Linked DNA regions of Azospirillum brasilense. The main gene of each other region encodes a partner of the protein of the gene in region 2 in a complex. Links are inferred from orthologs where the notes say so. Each region holds a gene or a part of one and is shown on either strand. Other genes may lie near its edges. The genes, in order: D3869_RS04835 and uvrB.

Region 1 (10,757 bases), on a different replicon or contig from region 2:
GGTCCGTCCACACGCGGTCCACCGGGTTGTCCGGACAGGGCACCAGCGACAGGCCGATGCGCTGCAACTGCTGGCGGGTGCGCTCCACCCAGCCGGCGGTGTGCAGCCACGGATCGTAGCCGAGCCGCCCGCCTTGCGGCAGCGCCTCCCCCACCCACTCGGTCAGCGGATCGTCGACCAGATGCCGGTATTCGTAGAGATCGCCCGACACCTCCGCCTGGACCTGGAGGGTGTAGCGCCCATCCACGAAGATGGCGGCGCGCTCGCGTCCCACCACGGCGTGGCCGGCCGATCCGGTGAAGCCGGTCAGCCAGGCGAGGCGCTGGGCGCGCGGCGGCACATACTCGCCCTGATGCTCGTCGCCGCGCGGCACGATGAAGCCGTCCAGCTCGGCGCGGGCCAGGACGCCGCGCAGGGCGGCGATGCGGGCGGCGTAATCGGGCGCCCCGGCGACACGGCCATCGGCAAGGTCGGCCTTCAAGGCGCGGAGCTGCCCGGCGAGATCCTCCGGAAGCCGCGCCCCGACCAGAATCATCCAGCCGTCGGGGTCCTCCCCCTCCGGCGCGGCGAGCACCCCGGCGACGAGGCTGCGGATGTCCGCGGGGGTTAGGGGCAGGCCCGCCTGGGCCAGGAGCTGCGCCAGGGTTTCGTCGCCGCGGTAAGCGCTGGACACGGGGGCTGATCCTCATCCGGTGAAGCCGTCCGCGACAGGCTAGGCAGGGACGCCTCACCGCGCAAGCGCGGGAATGGGCATGGCCGCGCGACGGCCCCGGCGGGACGCCTTACAGCCCCGAATCGTCGGGCAGGCCCAGCCGCTCCAGGACACGCTTGCGGGCGATGCCGCGGTCGACGTCGGGCACATGCAGCAGGCCGCCGATGCGGCGCAGCAGATTGGCCTCCAGGTCGTTCAGCTCGCCGTCGGCGTAGGCGACCTCCCACAGCATCTCGATGATCCACAGCCGCTTGTCCGGCGGGCAGTGGTCGTTGATCACCGTGACGTAGCGGTAGTAGGGCGAGGCGCCCTCCGTGTCGAAGACGGCGGCGGACAGCAGGTCCTGCGCCTCTTCCTCGCTCAGGTGGAAGTGGCGGCGGGTGACGTCGAGGATGCGCTCGCGCTCCGCCTGGGAAATGGTGTTGTCGGTGCGTGCGGCCTCGACCAGAAGGGCGGCGGCGGCGGCCTCCAGCCTGTGGCGGTCGTCGCCCGGGTCGTTCTCCTGGAACAGCGCCCTGATCCGGTTCAGCATCGGTCCTCCGCGGGTCGTCCATATGTCCCGAAGACATTGGCGGCGGGAGGACCGAAATCCAGGGGCATCAGCCCTTTACGGCCTTCCGCTTCGGGCGCTTCACCACAAGGGTGGTCCATTCGCCGACCGGGATGCGCGCGACCAGATGCAGGCCCTGGGTGCGGTGCGCCTGGATGACGTGGCGTTCCTGCCGATTCAGCAGGCCGGCCAGCACGGCGACGCCGCCGCGCTGGAGATGGCGCTTCAGCTGCGGCGCCATGCGGGCCAGCGGGCGGGCCAGGATGTTGGCGGTGATCAGGCGGTAGGGCTTGTGCTTGCCCACGATGGCGGTGTGGTAACCGTCGCCGCCCTGCGCGCGGATGCGGGCCTTCACCCCGTTGAGGGCGGCGTTGACGCGGGTGACGCGCACCGCCTCCGGGTCGATGTCCACGGCGGTGACAGGCACCCGCCAGCGCTTGGTCACCGCCAGCGCCAGGATGCCCGAGCCGCAGCCCATGTCGAGCGCCCCGCCGCGCCCGGTGCGCGGCAGGCTCATCCGGCGGGACAGCCGGTCCAGCGCCATCAGGCAGCCCTTGGTCGACCCGTGCTCGCCGGTGCCGAAGGCGGTGGCGGCGTCGACCAGCAGCGGGATGCTGCCCGCCGGGACGATGCCCTCATGGTGGGAGCCGTGGACGAAGAAGCGCCCGGCCTGGATCGGCGGGAAGCCCTGGTAGCTGTGCGACACCCAGTCGATGAGCGGCAGCTCCTCGACGATCAGCTTGGGCTCGGGGATGCCCATGGCCTCGGCCAGCACAGCGACGCGGGCGTTCAGCCGCGGCTCGTCCGGCTGCCCATAGACCGTCGCCTCGACCAGCCAGTCGCCATGCTCCTCCAGCTCGAAGGTGGACACCGCGTCGGCGTGATCGCCAATCGCCTCGGCAAACGCGGGGGCGTGGGCTTCGGGAATGACGAGCGCGATGCGCCAGAGCTTGGAGGAGGACATGGGGGAGGTCGCCGATGATGGGGTGGTCATTGTCTGGTGGGAGACTTAACCACACAGACGCGGAGACACAAAGATTTCCTGCAGCCGGGACGTCCTGCAACCGCGCGCACGCCCCCGTCGCGCCACCGGGCCGCCGCGTCCGGAAACGGGTCCGCCGGGCTGGGTTGACCGCAGAGTGCGACGTTTTGGCCGGCGAAAACACGTCATGGGCTTGCCGCCGCTTTTCTTACCACTTTTGAGCGGGCACACTGCACCCGGAGATAAGCGGATCGAGGGTTCCGCAAGAGCGACACGGGGGAGACGGGCGTGATGCAGCGCGTTAGCAAAGCGGCCAGGGCATGGATGGCGGCGCTGGTGGCGGTTTCCGGGGCGGCGATGGTGTCGGGCTGCGCGCTCGATCCGGCCGGGCTGGCGATCGGGGCGATGAACGCGGCGAGCATGCCATCGGAAGCGTCCCTGGTGGCCGATATGGTCCCCTCCTACCGGGGCACGGGCTGCCAAGCCCTGGCGTCGCTCCAGAAAGGCTACATCGACCAACTGCCCACGGTGGACCCGGCGTACCGCGAGGCGGTGGTGGTCAACATCAAGGCGGTGCGTCAAGTCATGGCGGAACAGCGCTGCGCGGAGGGTGGCGGCACGGTGGCGGGTGCGGGCTCCGCACCGGCGACGACCGTCACCACCGGCCCCAATGGCATCAGCGGAGCGGTGGCCGGCACGGCCGCTCCCGCCGCGGCACCGGCGAGCGAACCGCAGGGGGCGATGGGAGCGGCTGTGGGCCCGTTGACCGCCCAACTGGCGCAGGCCTTGGGGCTGGAGTCGCCGCGCGGTCTGGTGGTGACGACGCTGCTCCCGGGCAAGGCGGCCGAGCTGTCGGGCATCCGCGGCGGCGACGTGATCCTGGAGGTGCGTGGCGTCGCGGTGGATGATGTGATGCAGATGCGCCGTGTTCTGGGCGTGGTGCCCAGCGGGCAGAGCGTGCTGGTCAAGCTGTGGCGCGCCCGCGAGCCGCGCGAGCTGATCGTCGGCCCGATCATCAGCACGACCCCGGCCCTGCCGCCGGGAGCCGTGTACGCCGATGCGCCGGTCCTGCCGGCCGCGCCGGTGCGCGAGCGCTTCTGCGTGGCCCAGATGACCGGTTCGGGCCTGTTCGCGAGCAGCGTGCACTCGCCGCTGTTCACCGTGCGAAACGACGGCAGCGAGGCGGAAAGCGCCAAGCTGACGACGGCCTTTTGGGAGGCGGCGCGGAAGGCTCAACCCGGATACTGGCTGGCGCCGCACCCGCGGCCGACCTGCACCCGGGATTCGAAGGTCTGCACGTCGGCCAGCGCCGACTCCGACGTGCTGATGATGATGTGCGAGACGGACCGCAAGAAGGGCGCGGAGATCTACGAAGCGCTGCGGCGGGACAAGCCGCAGACCGAACTCCCCTGGTCGCCGCCGGCGTCGTGAGGCGAAGCCGGCGGAGTCACCGCCCCGACAGCCGATCCGCGATGTCGTGCATCCCCTGCTCGCGCAGGATCGCCTGACGGTGGCGGATGAGGCGGCGGGCCAGCGCCTTCTCGACCTCGGCGCCGCCGAGCAGGCGCCCCTGCGGATCGCGCAGGTGGGTGGCGAGGTGGTCGGCCAGCAGAGCCTCCTTCTTCGGGTCGCGGCGGTCGAGCGGCTGGGTGCCGTTCAGCGAGTGCTGGATGCGCTCCAGCAGGACGGTCCGGCAGCACGGCGCGCGCCCCTGGACGATCAGCGCGCCGACATGGGCCAGCAGCGGGCTCACCGGCTCGCTCTTCGGCTGCGGGTCGCGGCCCAGGATCAGGTCGGCCAGAGCGCACAGCCCGAGGGCGAGGTTCGGCTGCGCCCCGAGAAGCTCCTTCACCAGTTCGGCGGAGCCCAGCGCGTCGGCCATCACCCCGTCCAGCAGGGCGAGGTGCCGCGGCTCCACGTCCGGCCCGATCAGGTCGAGCAGCATCTCCAGCTTGCCCGCCAGCGAATTGCGATCGGCCAGATGAACGGTGAGCTGGCCGAGGAAGGCGAAGTCGTGTCCCTCCTCCCCCACCGCCATGACCAGGGCGCGGCTCGACCGGGACAGATCGGCGGAGTCGAAGGCCGGCAGGGCCTTGCGCTCCGCCTGGAAGTCACGGGCGCGCGCCATCACCACGTCGGCGAAGGACCGCAACTCGCGCGCCCGCGCCGGCACGGCGACGCCATGGCGGTCCGCGTGGTGGCGGGCCACCGCCTGGAGCGCCGCGCCGAGCAGCAGTCCCTGCTCGTCAAGCTTTCGCAGGTAGGTCCAGGAATGGAGAAGCTCGGTCGGGGTGATGCGGAACTTGTCGAGGAAGGGGCGCAGCAGCCGGCCGGTGACCACCCGCGACTCGAACCCGTAGAGATCGCCGGGGGCCGTGCAGTAGGGCGCGCCCTCCGCCGTGCCGCCCAGCGTCATCGGCTTGTCCTTCACCACCGGGACGGCCTTCTGGAAGATCACCGTCTCCAGCGACAGCCCGGCCAGCGAGCGGAACTTGAGGGTCTTGACCTCCTCCACCCCGCTGACCGCCAGCCAACTGCGGGCGGAGGCCAGGGCCCGGCGCTCCTCGTCGTAGGTCCCTTCGATGGTCCAGCGCCCCTCGCGGCGGATCTGGACCTCGAACGCGGTGCTGCTCTTGCCGAACACTGGGCGGGTTCCGTGGCTGTGGGGGCGGCTGTGGGTGCGCTGTCTGCACCCCACCAGTAGCCGAACGCCGCCGCCGAACCTGTGACGACCGTCACCGCGAGGGGCCGCTGCGGCAATCGGTCACCCTGCCTTCGGCAACCCGCCGGTCCTCAGCCCGCCTTCTCCGCCGGCACCACGAAGCTGTCCATCACCTTCTTGCTGCCGGCCTGGTCGAAGTCGATCTCCAGCTTGTCCTGGTCGACCGCCGTGACGGTGCCGTAGCCGAACTTCTGATGGAACACCCGCGCCCCCTTCGGGAAGGGCGCGTTCGGGCGGGCGCGCGGGGCGACCTGATAGGAGCCGCTGTCCAGCGTGATGGTGCGCTGCGACGGGGGCTGCTGCCGGCCCGCCGCCTGCTGGCCGGCGCGGAAGGCGGCGTAGCTCGGCGAATCGCGGAAGCTCCCGCCCCCGCCGAGGCCGCCCCCGAAGCCGCCCCCAAAGCCGTTGCCGGCGTTGCCGCCGGGGTAGAGGCCGCTCGCCGCCTCCGCCTCGACGTCGCCGCCGGGGATCTCCTCGACGAAGCGGGAGGGGATGGCGCTGACCCAGTTGCCGTAGAGCCGCCGGTTGGCGGCGTGGCTGATGTAGGCCCGCTTGCGCGCCCGGGTCAGCCCGACATAGGCGAGGCGGCGCTCCTCCTCCAGCCCGGCGATGCCGGTCTCGTCCAGCGCGCGCTGGTTGGGGAACACGCCCTCCTCCCAGCCGGGCAGGAAGACCATGTCGAACTCCAGCCCCTTGGCGCCGTGCAGGGTCATCACCGTGACCTGATCGACGCCGGCGGCCTCGGCGTTCTCCATGACCAGGGCGACATGCTCCAGGAAGCCCGACAGGTTCTCGAACTCCGCCATGGCGGTGATGAGTTCCTTCAGGTTCTCCAGCCGGCCCGGCGCCTCGGGCGTCTTGTCCTCCTGCCACATGCGGGTGTAGCCGGACTCGTCCAGCACCATGCGGGCCAGTTCGGTGTGCGGCATGGTCGCCGACAGGGTGCGCCAGCGGAAGAAATCCTGAAGCAGGTTGCGCATCACGCCGCGCACTTTGGGCTTCAGCTCGTCCGTCTCGGTCAGCGCCCAGCCGGCCTCGGTCAGCGGCATCCCGCGCGAGCGCGCCGCCTGATAGAGGCATTGCAGGGCCGCCGGGCCGACGCCGCGCTTGGGCACGTTGACGATGCGCTCGAAGGCGAGATCGTCGTCGGGCGAGTTGACGACGCGCAGATAGGCCAGCGCGTCGCGGATCTCCTGGCGCTCGTAGAAGCGCGGGCCGCCGATCACCCGGTAGGGCAGGCCCAGCGTGATGAAGCGCTCTTCGAACTCGCGGGTCTGGAAGCCGGCGCGGACCAGGACGGCGATCTGGGCGAGCGAGACACCCTGGCGCTGCAGCGCCTCGATCTCGTCGCCGACCCAGCGGGCCTCCTCCTCGCCGTCCCAGACGCCGCGCACGCGCACCGGCTCGCCGCCGTCCGCCTGGGTCCACAGCGTCTTGCCGAGCCGCCCCTTGTTGTTGGCGATCAGGCCGGAGGCCGCGGACAGGATGTGCCCGGTGGAGCGGTAGTTCTGCTCCAGCTTGACCACCTTGGCGCCCGGGAAGTCGGCTTCGAAGCGCAGGATGTTGCCGATCTCGGCGCCGCGCCAGGCGTAGATCGACTGGTCCTCGTCGCCGACGCAGCAGATGTTCTTGTGGGCCTGCGAGAGGATGCGCAGCCACAGATACTGGGCGACGTTGGTGTCCTGATACTCGTCCACCAGGATGTATTTGAACTTGCGGTGGTATTCCGCCAGCACGTCGGGGTGCTTCTGGAAGAGCGTGATGTTGTGCAGCAGCAGGTCGCCGAAGTCGCAGGCGTTCAGCGTGCGCAGCCGCTCCTGGTAGGCGCGGTAGAGCGCCACCACGCGCCCGCCGGCCACATCGCCGCCGTCGCCCTCGTTCAGCCGGTCCGGCGTCAGGCCGCGGTCCTTCCAGCGCTCGATCACGCCGAGCACCTGCCGCGCCGGCCACTTCTTGGAATCGACGTTCGCCGCCTCCAGAAGCTGCTTGATCAGGCGGATCTGGTCGTCGGTGTCGAGGATGGTGAAGTTGGACTTCAGCCCCACCAGCTCGGCGTGGCGGCGCAGGATGCGCGCGGCCAGCGCGTGGAAGGTGCCCAGCCACCAGCCCTCCGGCTCGATCCCCACCAGATGGGCGACGCGCTCCCGCATCTCGCGGGCGGCCTTGTTGGTGAAGGTGACCGCCAGGATCTGGAAGGCGGCGGCGCGGCGCGTCATCAGAAGATGGGCCAGCCGCGTCGTCAGCACCCGCGTCTTGCCGGTGCCGGCGCCGGCCAGAACCAGCACCGGGCCGTCCAGAGCCTCCACCGCCTCGCGCTGCACGGGGTTCAGCCCGTCCAGATAGGCGAAACGCTGCGCCGGCGCGGGGGCCGGAGCGCCCGCGTGGCTGAGGGGATCATGGCCCAGCGGATCGTCGTAGGCGTAGGGATCGGACATGCGGCACCGGATTTCCTGGGTGGGCTCCCCCGCGGTCGGGAGACGCCCTTCATCGAAAGAGGACACCGTATATAGCACGCCCCCCGGCGCATCGAACCCCTTCCCTTGACGGAACGGCCGGGGCGCTCCGCCAATCGGCATGGGACTAGGCCCATGGGCCAGGATAGACACACCCCGCACTATGTCCGAGACCATAGCGCTTGTCTTATCACAATCGCCCGAAGTCACATCGGCCATAGGATCCCAAGAATCACCCGCAGTCACAGACAAATCACAGGCAGAACCGAATTTTTGACCGATTGATTATTCCGCGTGGGACATTCGTGAACGGTTCGTTGGACGGTTTGTCTTATTTCGGCTTAGGGCATATGCCCATTGCGAGACATAATTTTTCCTTTGGGGAAATTTTCTGTTCCGCAAATCCGGGGTAAGGTCCAATCAGATCGTGGCACCCCGGAACCAAACGGACAGCCGCGGAGAGCGGCCCTCCCCCCGGACCGGATGTCCACGGAGGCGCCAGACGAACGACCGAATTGAAACAAACAGAGGGCGGGTAGGAACAATGGACCCCGTGAACGTTTTCCTGATCGACGCGAACAAGCTCTTCCGCGAAGGCATGAAGCGTCTGTTCGAGAACACGCCCTTCAAGGTGATGGGCGAGGCCGGCACCCTGCGTGAGGGCGTCCCCGCGGTCGAGGCGGCGGGCACCCAGCCTGACCTGATCCTCATCGACCTCGTGAATGGCGGCGAGGACGAGGCCGACCAGCTCCGGGCCCTGCGCGACGGCCATCCCGGCATCCGCGTCGTCATCCTGACCACCGACCTGTGCACCCGCCGCCTGTCGGGCGCGCTCGGCGCCGGCGCCCACGGCTATCTGATGAAGGACATCGCCTGCGAAGCGCTGATGCAGTCGCTGAAGCTGGTGATGATGGGCGAGAAGGTGTTCCCGACCCACCTCGCCGAGCTGCTGATCAACGGCCGCAGCGACGAGCTGGCGACCGAGGTCCCGGCCCGCCGCAAGGGCCTGTCCCAGCGCGAGATCCAGATCCTGCGCTGCCTGCTGAACGGCAACTCCAACAAGATGATCGCCAACCACCTCCACATCACGGAGGCCACGGTGAAGGTCCATCTGAAGAGCCTGCTGCGCAAGATCAACGCCTCCAACCGCACCCAGGCGGCGATCTGGGCGCTGAACAACGGCATCGGCGATCAGCCGGCGGAAGCCGCCGGGGTCAGCGCCAGCGTGGTCTGACGACGCCTCCTTGCGGTTCTGCTTCCCCGGCACCGACAACGCCGGCCGCGCCATCCCGCGGCCGGCGTTGTCGCGTCCGGAGCACCCGTTTTGGATGCGGAGACACGCCATAGGTGGTGCGCCATAGGACAAAAGGCCCTCTTCCGCCTCGAAATGATGATGGCTATTTCGGCAATACGTTCCGAATTTGTTTGGATCGCAGCCCCGACACGATGAGCATCATGGAATCCAGCGCGGAAAAGCCGACCCTGAACGTTCTGCTTGCCGACGATCACCTGCTGTTCCGGGACGGGCTGCGGCGTCTGCTCGCCCAGTCGGACGACAGCATGGTGTTTCACGAGGCCGGGACGTTCGACGACGTCCGCCGCCTGTGCGACGGCACCATCGCCTTCGACCTGATCCTTCTGGATCTCGGCATGCCGGGATGGAACGGCTTCTCCCTGCTCGGCGAGATCCACCAGCGGCTCCCCAAGGCGCTTCTGGTCGTGGTGTCGGGATCGGAGAAGCGGTCGGACCTGCTGGCCGCGCTGGAGAACGGCGCCGCCGGCTTCATCCCGAAGTCGAGCAGCGCGAAGGTGCTGATGGGCGCCCTGCAGCTCGTGCTGGCCGGCGGCGTGTATCTGCCGGAACAGGCGATCCGCGGCGAGCGGATGGCCGACAGCGCCCCGCACGCCGGCAACGGCGCGGGCGATTGCGATCCGCTCGGCTCCCTGGCCGACGGGGCGGGCGACCAGCTGACGCCGCGTCAGCGCGACGTGCTGAACCGCCTGCGCGACGGCAAGTCCAACAAGCAGATCGCGCACGAGCTGGGCCTGACCGAAGGCACGGTGAAGGTGCATGTCACCGCGATCCTGCGCCAGCTCGGCGTGCGCAACCGCACCCAGGCGGCGATCACCGCGAACGGTCTCTGACCGGGCGCCCTCCTCCGTCCGTCCTCACCGGGCCTCCCTTATCAGGCCCCTCCCCGCTCCACCGAGGCGACCAGCGCCGCCAGAGCGCCGCGGATCGCCGATTCGTGCTTGGCGGGCAAAACCTGCTGGCCGGGAACGGTCACGACCGTCAGGTTGCGGCAACCGGTCAGCCGTTGCTCCAGAAAGGACGCGCCCGCGAGGCCGTCCGGCTCATCTTTCCCCTGCACCAGCGTGACCGGCACACGGACCGAGTCGAGCGAGGGCGCCATGGCCTGAAGCTCCGCCGCGCTGTCGCGGATGACCGGCGGCAGGATGCGGGCGGCGATGCGGCGGAACACGCCGGGCCGGGCCGCCTCCTCCGACATCGGGTCGATCAGCAGAAGGCCGCCGACCAGTTCCGGAAAGTCCAGCACGGCCCGCAGCGCCACCGGCACGCCGCTGCCGCAGCCGATCAGCAGCGGCTTGCGCGAGCGGCGGAGCGCCAGAAGCGGACGCAACGCCGCCGCCGGCACGCTCGGGTCGCCGCGCAGGCGGGCGGCGCCGTTGATCGGCGCGGGATCGGGACGCGGCACGGCCACCCATTCCTGCCCCGCCGGAACGGCGCGCAGCAGGCGGGTCCAGGCCCTGGATTCGCTGGACGCCGCGTGAACCAGGATGATCCGCCGTCCGGCGGGATCGCCGGCGACGACGCAGCCCGGCCCCACCTCCCGCGATGCGCCGCAGCGTGCGGTGGGCGCCTCGCCGGGCGACGACGGCACGATGCCGAACGCGGCTCCGGCGGGCCGCCCGGCGCTGCTGTGTATGGTCAAGGCTCCGCTCCCCGATTCCCGAACACGTCGCGGAGATCGTCTCCGCCGATTGACAGGGAGCCTAATGGAGGGTTTGCAGCCTTGTCCCGTACCATAAAAAGGCCCGAAATGGCGCGAACGGTGGCCGCAAATCCCGAAAATCGCAGGTTTTTACCCCAATTGTTGTGCAGTTCCGCCATTGCCGGCGGACCCTGCACAAGAACGGGAGCCGTCAGTGGATGGTGTTGCCGTCGGGAAGCGCCTCGACCGGACGGTCGTCGCGCGGCTCGGACGGGCGGTGCAGCTCGCGCATCAAATCCCGCCAGTCCGGCGACCCGCCGAGCTGCTGGATCAACTGCGTGGAGAAGGCGAAGACGGCCATCTCCAGCGGCCCGTTGTCCTCGG
Region 2 (10,624 bases):
GCCGAAGATCCTGGAAAAGGTTCTGGAGCGCGGCTGGCGCGCCGTCGTCCTGGCCGGCTCGCCGGAGCGGGTGGACGCGCTCAATCAGCATTTGTGGACCTACGACCCCTCCTCCTTCCTGCCGCACGGCGCCGCGCGCGACGGCTTCGCCGCCGACCAGCCGGTCTGGCTGACCGCCGAGGAGGAGAACCCCAACGGGTCCACCGTCCTGGTTCTGGTGGACGGGGTGACCAGCGGCGCGATGGGCTCCTTCGACCTCGTCTGCGACCTGTTCGACGGCAATGACGGCGACGCCGTGCTGGCGGCGCGTGAGCGCTGGAAGCTCTGCAAGGCCGCCGGGCACGCCCTCACCTACTGGCAGCAAAACGACCGCGGCGGTTGGGAAAAGCGCGCCTGAAACCGAGTATTATCATAGGATTTAAAGAATTCTTGGGATGATACCGCTAACGCGGCGCAACATTGCATTCATTTGTCACCACCGGCCTTGACGGGCCTCCTGTGCGCAAGGTTAATCTAAAACCCGTAAAATCCCGCGGGATGGCGGCGCACAGGGGAGGGCAGCATGAAAAGGTGCGTCGGACGGGCGGCGGCGGCACCGTCATGACCCGCAGCGCTCTCGACCCGACGCTCGCGCGGGACGTCAAGGACGCCGCCATCCTGATCGTCGACGACAACGCGTCGAACGTCGATCTGGTGCGCGACATCCTGACCCACGAGGGCTACACCGCCGTGCGGGGCGAAACCGACCCCCGGCGGGTCCCCGCCCTGTGCGAGGCGCAGCGCTTCGACCTTCTGCTGATCGACATCCGCATGCCGCACATGAGCGGTTTCGATCTGATGGAGCGCGTCAACGCCCTGTACGGCGACGATCTCGTGCCCATCCTGGTGCTGACCGCCCACACCGACCAGGAGACGCGGCGGCGCTCGCTGGAGTTGGGGGCCAACGACTTCCTCACCAAGCCCTTCATCGCCTGGGAACTGCTGCACCGCGTGCGCAGCGTTCTGGAGATCCGCAAGCTCTACCAGCGCGCGGCCGAGCAGAACCGCGGGCTGGAACGCCGCGTGTCGGAGCGCACGGCGGAACTCAGCGCCGCGCTGGAGGCGGCGCGGAAGGCCGACCGGGCCAAGCTCGACTTCCTCTCGGTGACCAGCCATGAGCTGCGGACCCCCCTGAACGCCATCATCGGGTTCGCCGAGGTATTGTCCAGCGAGGCGCACGGGCCGCTCGGCCACGACGACTACATGGACTATGTCCGGCTGATCGAGGAGAGCGGCAAGGCGCTGCTCGGCATGGTCAACAACATCCTGGACTTCACGCGCGGATCCGGCGGCATCGACCTCGCCGAATCGACCATCGACCTGCCCGGTCTGCTGATCCACTGCATCGAACTGCTCGGCGCCAAGGCGCGGGCCAAGTCCCAGACCATCACGCTTCAGCCCGGACCGCCCGTCACCTTGCGCGCCGACCAGCGCCGCCTGGGAGAGATGATCGTCCATCTTCTGGACAACGCGGTGAAGTTCGGCCATCGGGGCGGGCGGATCACGGTGCGGATCGCCCTCCAGGGCGGGAGGATCGCCATCGCCGTCGATGACGACGGCCCCGGCATCCCGCTGGAGATCATCGATCAGGTCTTCCGCCCGTTCATCCAGGGCGAGCGCTCCCTGGTGCGCCAGCATGAGGGAATCGGGCTGGGCCTGCCCATCGTCCGGCGCTTCGCCGAACTGCACGGCGGCAGCGTGGAATTGGACAGCGCACCGGGACGCGGCACCACCGTGGCCATCCTCCTGCCCGCCGCCCGCCTGACCGCCCCGCCCATCGCCGGCCTCCGGGAATCCCGGGTCTTCTGAAAGCGTCCCCGAACACGGACGGGTCATTCGGCGAGGCTGGGCTCCTCCAACGGTCCCGCATCGGCTTCGGCGGGGGTGGCCGGCGCGGTCTCCGGCAGGCCCAGGAACAGCGCGGCCAGCGCGATCAGGGCCATGGCTCCGGCGGTGAGGAAGGCGGCGGAATAGCCGAAGCGGTCCACGATCACGCCGGTGACGAAGCCGCTGGTCGCGGCCCCCACCCCCTGCATCGTGGCGACCGCCCCGAAGGCAAGGTTGTAGCGCCCGGTGCCGCGCATCAGGTCGGCGATCACCAGCGGCGTCAACGCGGTGAAGATGCCGGCGCCGACCCCGTCCAGAAGCTGGACGCCGATCAGCCAGGCGCTGTCGTCCGACAGGGTGTAGAGGACGGCCCGCAAGGGCAGGATGGCGAAGCCGACCAGCAGGATCGGCTTGCGGCCCAGGCGGTCCGCCGTCCGCCCGACCAGGACGGCGATGGGCAGCATGACGAACTGCGCGGCGATGATGCAGGACGACATCATGACCGTCGCCCATTCCGGATGCGCCGCGGCCAGCTTCTGGCCGACCAGCGGCAGCAGGGGCGCGTTGGCGAAATGGAACAGCAGGGCGCAGATGCCGAAGATCATCAGGGGCCGGCAGTGGACGAGGATGCCCATGCCCGACACCGTCTCCCCGTTGCCGGCCCCATCGCCGGTGGCGGCCTCCACCCCGCGCGCCCGCCGCTGGTCGATGGCGGAGGCCGGAATCGACAGCACGGCGAACGATGACAGGACCGCGAACACCGGCACCAGCAGGAACACCGCCTGCTGGGAGAACAGCCAGCCGACCAGCCCGGCGAGCGCCGCCACGGCGACGTTGCCCGCATGGTCGAAGGCGGCGTTGCGCCCCATCCGCCGGGCGAGCAGGCGCTGCGGGACGAGGCCGAGGGTCAGGGCCGCCACCGCCGGGCCGAAGACGTCCCCGACCACCGCGATCAGCGTGTTCGCGATCAGGACCGGCCAGAATTGCGGGAACGCGTAGATGCACAGCGCCCCCGCGCCCAGCACGACCAGCGCCAGGACGATGGCCTCGCGCTTGCGGTGGGTGGCGTCGATGGCCGCCCCGATGGGCGTCTGCACGGCAAGCCCGAGCCAGCCGGCCAGGCTGGTCACCAAGCCGACCTCCGACTGGCTCCAATGCTGCTGGGTCACCAGGAAGACGTTGAGATAGGGGCCGAGCGCCCCCCGCACGTCCGCCAGCAGGAAATTCACGGCGTCCAGCGACGCCGGCCGGAAGCCGCGGCCGGATTCACCGGTCATCGCCGCCTCCCGACCCTTGCTCTCATCAGGCAACCGCGTCTCCCTTCCAAGATTCTGGCGAAGCGGTCCGCGGCCAGAAGCAAAGGTTAGGAACAACGGACTCCGTGATTTGACACCACGAAATGCACCGCCCAAGGAGAACAAAGCCCGAAGATCAGATCGCCACAAGGCCAGGAAAAATCAAAGGTTGCGATTATTTCTTGAGTCCGCAACCGAAAACTGTGCATTCGGTAATTTCCGAAGCTCTCGACGCTAGTTTATTCACACGCGCATAAGGTCGCCGAGCTTGTCGAGCAGGTAATCCAGATCCTCGGCCGCCAGATCCTCGTACTGGGTCAGGATGCGCTCGATCACCCGGCGGCGGTGGCGTTCGATGTCGTGCGCCTCGCCGTCGTAGGGGGTTTCCTTCAGCACGTCCAAGGCGATCCGGCAGGCCGGCAGCAGGGCCGGCGGCTGCTTCGCCTTGTCGTAGATGGACTTCAGACCCAGCCGCCCGGCATCGTGGATCAGCAGGCGGGCGTTGGTGAGCGGCACGTTGGCCAGATGGGACAGGGCCGTCTCGAAGAAGGCGCTGTCGCCCATGCACAGCGCCCGCACCAGCAGCGACGGGGTCAGGCGGCCGCTGCGCGACAGTTGCGCGACCAGCCGTTCCAGCGCGCCCTCGTCGCTTTCCCCGGAGAAGAGGGCGACCGTGGCGCGTTCGCGGCTTTGCAGGATCAGATCGGCGGCGACCTTGGCCGGAAGGTCGTGGTTGGTCACCAGATGCTGCTGGAGCTTTTCCGAGACCACGGCGACCAGCCGTTCGGCGATGGTGATCGGCAGGCGGGCGCGCTGGACCAGCGGTTCCTGCACGGCTTCGCTGTCGGCGAAGCGCTCGATGACACGGCCGAGCGTGCGCTCGCCGAGGTCCGCGCTCTCGTTGGCGACCAGGACCGCCACCGCCCCTTCCGACGCGGTGTCGATCAGCGCGTCGGCAACGCTGGCCGACAGGGCCGGGCGCTGCGCGATGGCGGTGTGCTTGGCGTCCGTGCCGGTCCGCACCAGCTCGACGAGGTCGGCGTCGGTCAGCACGGTGGAGACGCTGAGGACCGGGATGGCCACGGCCTCCACGTCGCGCGCCAGCATGAGCGCGACGTCGCGCGGCAGCGCCGGGTTGGCCTTCAGGTTCTCCGCCAGCGACTGGCGCACGCGCACGACGGCGTCGCGCGCCATGAAGCGGATGATGTCCTCGGCGAGCCGGCGCTCGCTGTCCGACAAGGCGGTTGCGGAGAATTGCTTGGCGATCTTGACCGCCAGCTCGGAACGGCTGTTCGGCGACGGGTCCGACAGCAGTCTGGACACGTCGTCCTTGGTGAGTTGATCGCTCATGGGTCCCCGACCCTTTCCTGCCCTGCTTCGCTGCCGCGCCTTGGATCGTGCATCAGCGGGAGCGAATGTATTCAGGTCATGATCGGACCAAAGCATTGAGCCTTTGTTAACGACGATTTCCGGTCACGGGCTGGCCCCGCCGCTCCTCACCAGCCGCCATGCCGGTGATGATGACGGGGGCCGCCATGGTGACCGCCGCGATGCCCCCCGTAATAGCCACCATAGTAGGGGCGGCCATACACGACGGGGGGCGGCCCGTAATGGCGGTACTGCGGGCGCTCGTAATAGCCGTAGCCATAGGAACGGTGTCCGTAGCCATAGACAGGTCCCGGACTCCCCGCGGCGACGTAGCAGCCGGACAGCAGGAGGGCGGCGAAGGACAAAAGAAACAGCGAGCGGAGCGTCGTCATTGGCGTTCCTGTGCCAGGGGTCGCGGCCCGGCGAGCGGGCCGTACTGGCAGGATGAACGCTTGGGACGGGGACATTATTCCCGACGCGACTCCGCCCTTCCCGGTCAGCGCCGTCCGCGGCGGCCCTGCTTCTTCGGAGCGCCCTCGGGAATGCCGCGGCCCTGGCGGGCGGAGCTGATCCCGATGCTGCCCGGCTGCTCCAGCCCGAGGTCCATCGCCTCCAACCGGCGGAGCTCGTCGCGCAGGCGGGCGGCCTCCTCGAACTCCAGGTCGGCGGCGGCGGCCTTCATGCGCTTCTCCATGTCGGCCATCACGGACTTCAGATTGTGGCCGACCAGCTCCGTCGCGTTCAGGCCGGTCTTCACGGTGACGTGGTCGCCGCGCTCGTAGACGCTCTCCAGGATGTCGCCGATCGCCTTCTTCACGGATTCCGGCGTGATGCCGTGCTCCAGATTGTAGGCCCGCTGCTTCTCGCGGCGGCGCGCCGTCTCGTCGATGGCGTACTGCATGGAGGCGGTGACCTTGTCGGCGTAGAGGATCGCCCGCCCCTCGACGTTGCGCGCGGCGCGGCCGATGGTCTGGATCAGCGACGTCTTGGAGCGCAGATAGCCCTCCTTGTCGGCGTCCAGGATGGCGACCAGCGAGCATTCGGGGATGTCCAGGCCCTCGCGCAGCAGGTTGATGCCGACCAGCACGTCGTAGGCGCCGAGCCGCAGGTCGCGGATGATCTCGATGCGCTCCAGCGTCTCCACGTCGGAGTGGATGTAGCGCACGCGCAGACCCGCCTCGTGCATGTATTCGGTCAGCGCCTCGGCCATCTTCTTGGTGAGCGTGGTGACCAGCACGCGGTTGCCCTTCGCCACCACCTCCTTGCACTCGTGGATCAGGTCGTCCACCTGGGTCTCGGTGGGACGGATGATCACCTCCGGGTCGATCAGGCCGGTCGGGCGGACCACCTGCTCGGCGAAGACGCCGCCGGTGCGCTCCATCTCCCACGGGCCGGGAGTGGCCGAGACGAAGACCGTCTGCGGGCGCATGCCCTCCCACTCCTCGAACTTCAGCGGGCGGTTGTCCATGGCGCTGGGCAGGCGGAAGCCGTACTCGGACAGCGTTTCCTTGCGCATCCGGTCGCCGCGGTACATGCCGCCGATCTGCGGAACCATGACGTGGCTCTCGTCCACGATCAGCAGCGCGTCGCCCGGCAGATACTCGAACAGCGTCGGCGGCGGCTCGCCCGCCGCGCGGCCGGTCAGGTAGCGTGAATAGTTCTCGATGCCGGCGCAGGCACCGGTGGCCGCCATCATCTCGATGTCGAAGGTCGTGCGCTGCTCCAGCCGCTGCGCCTCCAGCAGCTTGCCCTGGGCGTTGAACTCCTCCAGCCGCAGCTTCAGCTCGCGCTTGATCTGCTCGATGGCCTGGTTGAGCGTCGGCTTGGGCGTCACATAGTGGCTGTTGGGATAGATGCGCACGGCCTCCAGCGAGGCGATCTTCTCGCCGGTCAGCGGGTCGATCTCGTGGATGCCCTCGATCTCGTCGCCGAACAGGGAGATGCGCCAGGCGCGATCCTCCATGTGGGCGGGGAACAGCTCCACCGTGTCGCCGCGCACCCGGAACAGGCCGCGCCCGAAGGCGGCGTCGTTGCGCTTGTACTGAAGCTCGGTCAGCTTGCGCAGCAGGTCGGGCTGGGCGACGACCTCGCCCTTGCGCAGGTCGACGGTCATCTCCGAATAGGTCTCGACCGAGCCGATACCATAGATGCAGGAGACCGACGCCACGATGATGACGTCGTCCCGCTCCAGCAGCGCCCGCGTCGCCGAGTGGCGCATCCGGTCGATCTGCTCGTTGATCGAGGATTCCTTCTCGATGAAGGTGTCGGTGCGCGGAACGTAGGCTTCAGGCTGGTAGTAGTCGTAGTAGGAGACGAAGTATTCCACCGCGTTGTTCGGGAAGAAGGACTTCATCTCACCATAGAGCTGCGCCGCCAGCGTCTTGTTCGGGGCGAGCACCAGGGTGGGGCGCTGGACGTGCTGGATGACGTGCGCCATGGTGAAGGTCTTGCCCGACCCCGTGACGCCGAGCAGCACCTGATCCTTCTCGCCGGCGCGCAGCCCCTCGGTCAGTTCCCCGATGGCGCGCGGCTGGTCGCCGGAGGGCTTGAACTCCGACACCAGTTCGAACTTCTTGCCCGCCTCCAGCTTGGGCAGGGACTTCTGCGGGAGGGCGGTCAGGACGGGATGGGACATGCGGGTGCGCTCGCGCCAGGGGTACGGAACGGGAACCGAGTATATGGCCCACCCCACCCCCGCTGTCGAGCGTGGGCTTGTCCGGAATGTCCGCTCGCGCTTGCCCCTGGCCCTCCCCCGCTCTCAGCGGACCTATGGTCCGCCTGCCGCGTCAGCGCAAACCTTTGGTTTGCGCGAGAGCTGCGCAGGGGGAGGGAAAATAGGGCGTGTCCCTTACCCGCGCACCAGCGCGTCGTAGTCCTTCACCAGCGTCTCGCAAACGCGGCCCGGTGTGAAGCGGTGGTCGCCGATCTGGCCGACCGGGGTCACTTCGGCCGCGGTGCCGGTCAGGAAGACCTCCTGGGTGTTCGCCAGTTCGTCGGGCTGGATGTGGCGTTCGATGACCTCGATGCCGCGGGCCTTGGCGAGGTCGATCACCGTGCGGCGGGTGATGCCGTCCAGGAAGCAGTCGGGCTTCGGCGTGTGGATCTTGCCGTCCATCACCAGGAACAGGTTCGCCCCGGTCGCCTCGGCCAGATAGCCGCGGTAGTCAAGCATCAGAGCGTCCTGGTAGCCCTCGGCCTCCGCCGCGTGCTTGGACAGCGTGCAGATCATGTAGAGGCCGGCCGCCTTCGAGGCGGTCGGGGCGGTGTCCGGGGCCGGGCGGCGCCACGGCGCCCAGGTCAACTTGATGCCGGCCATCTTCGCCTCGGGGCTGAAATAGCTCGGCCACTGCCAGACGGCGATGGCGACGTGGATGCGGCTGGACTGCGCCGCAACGCCCATCATCTCGCTGCCGCGCCACGCCACCGGGCGGACATAGGCGTCGGTGAAGCCCATCGCCTTCACCGTCTCGTTGGTCGCCGCGTCGATCTCCGCCACGGAATAGGGAAGCTCGAAGCCCAGGATGCGGGCGGAGGCGGCCAGACGCTCGCTGTGCTCGGTCAGCTTGAACACCGTGCCGTTGTAAACGCGCTCGCCTTCGAACACGCAGCTCGCGTAATGCAGGCCGTGCGACAGGACGTGCAGATTCGCGTCGCGCCACGGCACCAGCGCGCCGTCGTACCAGATCACGCCGTCGCGATCGTCGAAGGGAAGGATGGACATGGCGGCTCCCACCTTGGTCTTTGGCCCGTTGCTCGGGACTTGGAATGGAAATGTCGAAAGCCGCGCTTGTCTCGCGGGCTTTGTTCGTTTATGTCTGGCTTATTGACCCATTTGTAACGAATCGCACCGATCACGTCAACATGGCTGACATAAAAGCGGGCGTGAACCAGCTTTTCCTGCGCGAGGAGGAACTTCGCACGGGCATGGAGCTGCTGTTCTACGCCTATCGGGAATTCACCGCGGAGCCGGACGAGATCCTGGCGCAGATCGGCTTCGGCCGGGCGCACCACCGCGTCATCTATTTCGTCGGGCGTTACCCGAAGATCACCGTGTCGGAGCTTCTGGCGATCCTGAAGATCACCAAGCAGAGCCTGTCGCGCGTGCTGGGGGAACTGGTCCGGCAGGAATTCATCCTGCAGCAGACAGGCGTGCGGGACCGGCGGCAGCGTCTGCTGGAACTGACGGAAAAGGGCGTGGAGCTGGAACGCCAACTGTCCGAAACGCAGCGGCAGCGGATCGCCCGCGCCTACCGGATGGCCGGGGCGGAGGCCGTCGAGGGCTTCCGCAAGGTGATGCTGGGCATGATGGACGAGGAGGACCGGGTGAAGTTCGCTCCCCCGGTGCCGACCCGGCTCGCCGCCGTGAAGCGGTAGGAACCGGGCCGGACACCCGTCGGGTCAGTCCCCGGCCAACTCAATCTCCGGTCAACTCAATCCTTGGCCGGGGTCGGGGTCGGCTCGGCGGCGGGAGCCGCATCCGCCGGCGGGGTGGCGGCGGTGCCCTCGGCACCCTCCTTGCCCGCGGCGTTCGCGGCGCCGCGGCGGCGGAAGGATGTGCGCTTGTACACCACGCTGTCGGAAGACCCCGGCGGGCACTGAACGATTTTACCCCCCTTCGCAAGAAACTCGCGGGTCATGGAGTCGAGATCATTCCGATCCGCGCTGCGGTTATCGGATGCCATGCATGCCTCCTGTGATCGTCATCGTGCCCCATTGCGCCATCCGGGCGGTCCCGGTGGTCCATGGAGCATGCGTTTCTTTTGTGAAGCGGCTGTTGCAGGATTGGGGGCAACCGGCCCCTGAACGGGCGGCCCCGATGAAACCGGGGCGGAAAATTACGCCTCCTTCAGGTTGGCCGCGGCGCTCTTGCCCTTCTTGGGGTCGCGCTGGAGTTCGTAGGACAGCTTCTGGCCTTCATGAATGTTGATGCCCGACCGCTCAACGGCGGAGATGTGGACGAACACGTCGGCCGTCCCGTCATCCGGCTGGATGAAGCCGTAGCCCTTGGTGGTGTTGAACCATTTCACGGTTCCAGTAGCCATCTGGTAGTTCCTTGAACGAGGTTTCCCATGGCGCTCGTGCCACGGGTTCACATCAAATCACCGAGGGGAAGGACCAGACGCAGCGATCTGCAAGCGGACCGTAGACCCAAAGAAATTCGACTCTTTTCATGTGGGGATCGAAAGGCCGGGATGCAACCCGAACCCTTCGGGCGAAGCCTCGCATCTTTGTTTCGACTCACGACTCTTGCCTCGTTCGTCGGCGTCGGCCCTGCCCTTCGGCAGAGTTGTCCCCGGCTTGTTGCTTAGCCCATAGTTTTTTCGGCCCGATTCTTTTGCCTTAGCTTTCCTGAAGGAGCCGGCGGCATGCAGCGTGCCCATCTCGTGGCCGCGTTCCTGACCTTTGCCGCTTTGTGCGTCGGCGTGTCCGCCCTGTCGGTGTCGCGCGACCGCCACGTCACGCTGGAACAGGCCCGCCGCGAATTCGCCGCGACCGCCCATCTGCTCGACGAACACGCCAGCCGCGCCATCGAAGCGGGGGACTCCCAGCTGCGCATGCTGCTCGACGCACTGGAACGGTGGGACCGCCGCGACCCCGCCGAGGGGCGGCGCATCCAGGCCGCCATGCGCGCCCGCGCCGAACGCCTGCCGCAGGTCGGCGGCGTCTGGGCGCTCGATGCCCGGGGCCGGCTGCTTCTCGACAGCGCGGAACACCCGCCGCCGCCCCGCGACCTGTCGGAACGGGATTACGCCCAGGCCCATCTGGGCGTCGCCCAGGGACCGCCGACGGCGCTTCATGTCGGGTCCTACCTGCCCGCAGGCCCCGGCATCAGCCAGGGGCGCTTCACCATCAGCCGCGCCCTGCGCGACGAGGAGGGAACCCTCCAGGCGATCGCGGTGGCGGGCATCCAGAACACCTATTTCTCGCAGATGTACGGGGAGGCCGGCTGGGGCGAGGGCGCCCGGCTGGCCCTGTTCACCAGCGCCAAGGAGAAGCTGGCGGAATGGCCGCCGGACAGCGCCGTCGAGCCCCCCACCACCGCCTGGCCCCAGCCCTGGGACCCGCCGGACGGCCCGGCGATCATCGAGGGCACG

Evidence for each region.
Region 1: the proteins of uvrB (region 2) and D3869_RS04835 are in contact, whole or in part, in a crystal structure (PDB 7EGT), measured with the Thermus thermophilus proteins. The link is inferred for Azospirillum brasilense from one-to-one orthologs. Residues at the interface, in WP_096411307.1 of Thermus thermophilus: Glu23, Leu25, Arg26, Asp27, Gly28, Glu29, Arg30, Phe31, Arg55, Glu326, Asp327, Phe328, Glu379, Ser382, Gln383, His398, Gly400, Arg401; in WP_096412145.1 of Thermus thermophilus: His654, Arg656, Phe657, Gln666, Asp668, Glu669, Lys680, Arg681, Leu682, Ser683, Lys685, Tyr686, Ala687.

What each region holds. Positions count from the first base shown.
Region 1 is NZ_CP032345.1:975,229-985,985, forward strand. The notes cover bases 4,720-7,792. They hold D3869_RS04835 (ATP-dependent helicase), read right to left. Parts: upstream 7,402-7,792; coding sequence 5,038-7,401; downstream 4,720-5,037. Other genes in these bases: D3869_RS04830 (hypothetical protein), read right to left, coding at 4,720-4,888. In the rest of the region: D3869_RS04810 (M24 family metallopeptidase), read right to left, coding at 1-673; D3869_RS04815 (TerB family tellurite resistance protein), read right to left, coding at 783-1,244; D3869_RS04820 (50S ribosomal protein L11 methyltransferase), read right to left, coding at 1,312-2,226; D3869_RS04825 (PDZ domain-containing protein), read left to right, coding at 2,536-3,675; more of D3869_RS04830, read right to left, coding at 3,692-4,719; D3869_RS04840 (LuxR C-terminal-related transcriptional regulator), read left to right, coding at 7,964-8,653; D3869_RS04845 (LuxR C-terminal-related transcriptional regulator), read left to right, coding at 8,875-9,564; D3869_RS04850 (alpha/beta fold hydrolase), read right to left, coding at 9,606-10,373; D3869_RS04855 (hypothetical protein), read right to left, coding at 10,585-10,757. UniProt on the Escherichia coli protein: A helicase with DNA-dependent ATPase activity. Unwinds DNA duplexes with 3'-5' polarity. Translocates on single-stranded DNA with 3'-5' polarity. Initiates unwinding more efficiently from a nicked substrate than double-stranded DNA.
Region 2 is NZ_CP032346.1:1,819,476-1,830,099, reverse strand. What follows is about bases 4,596-7,535. They hold uvrB (excinuclease ABC subunit UvrB), read right to left. Parts: upstream 7,165-7,535; coding sequence 5,026-7,164; downstream 4,596-5,025. Other genes in these bases: D3869_RS22235 (branched-chain amino acid aminotransferase), read right to left, coding at 7,378-7,535; D3869_RS22245 (neuropeptide-like protein 29), read right to left, coding at 4,658-4,921. Outside these bases: D3869_RS22265 (DNA polymerase III subunit chi), read left to right, coding at 1-397; D3869_RS22260 (ATP-binding response regulator), read left to right, coding at 601-1,848; D3869_RS22255 (MFS transporter), read right to left, coding at 1,872-3,143; D3869_RS22250 (DUF2336 domain-containing protein), read right to left, coding at 3,405-4,511; more of D3869_RS22235, read right to left, coding at 7,536-8,250; D3869_RS22230 (MarR family winged helix-turn-helix transcriptional regulator), read left to right, coding at 8,391-8,903; D3869_RS22225 (hypothetical protein), read right to left, coding at 8,960-9,211; D3869_RS22220 (cold-shock protein), read right to left, coding at 9,365-9,571; D3869_RS22215 (ATP-binding protein), read left to right, coding at 9,896-10,624. UniProt on the Escherichia coli protein: The UvrABC repair system catalyzes the recognition and processing of DNA lesions. A damage recognition complex composed of 2 UvrA and 2 UvrB subunits scans DNA for abnormalities.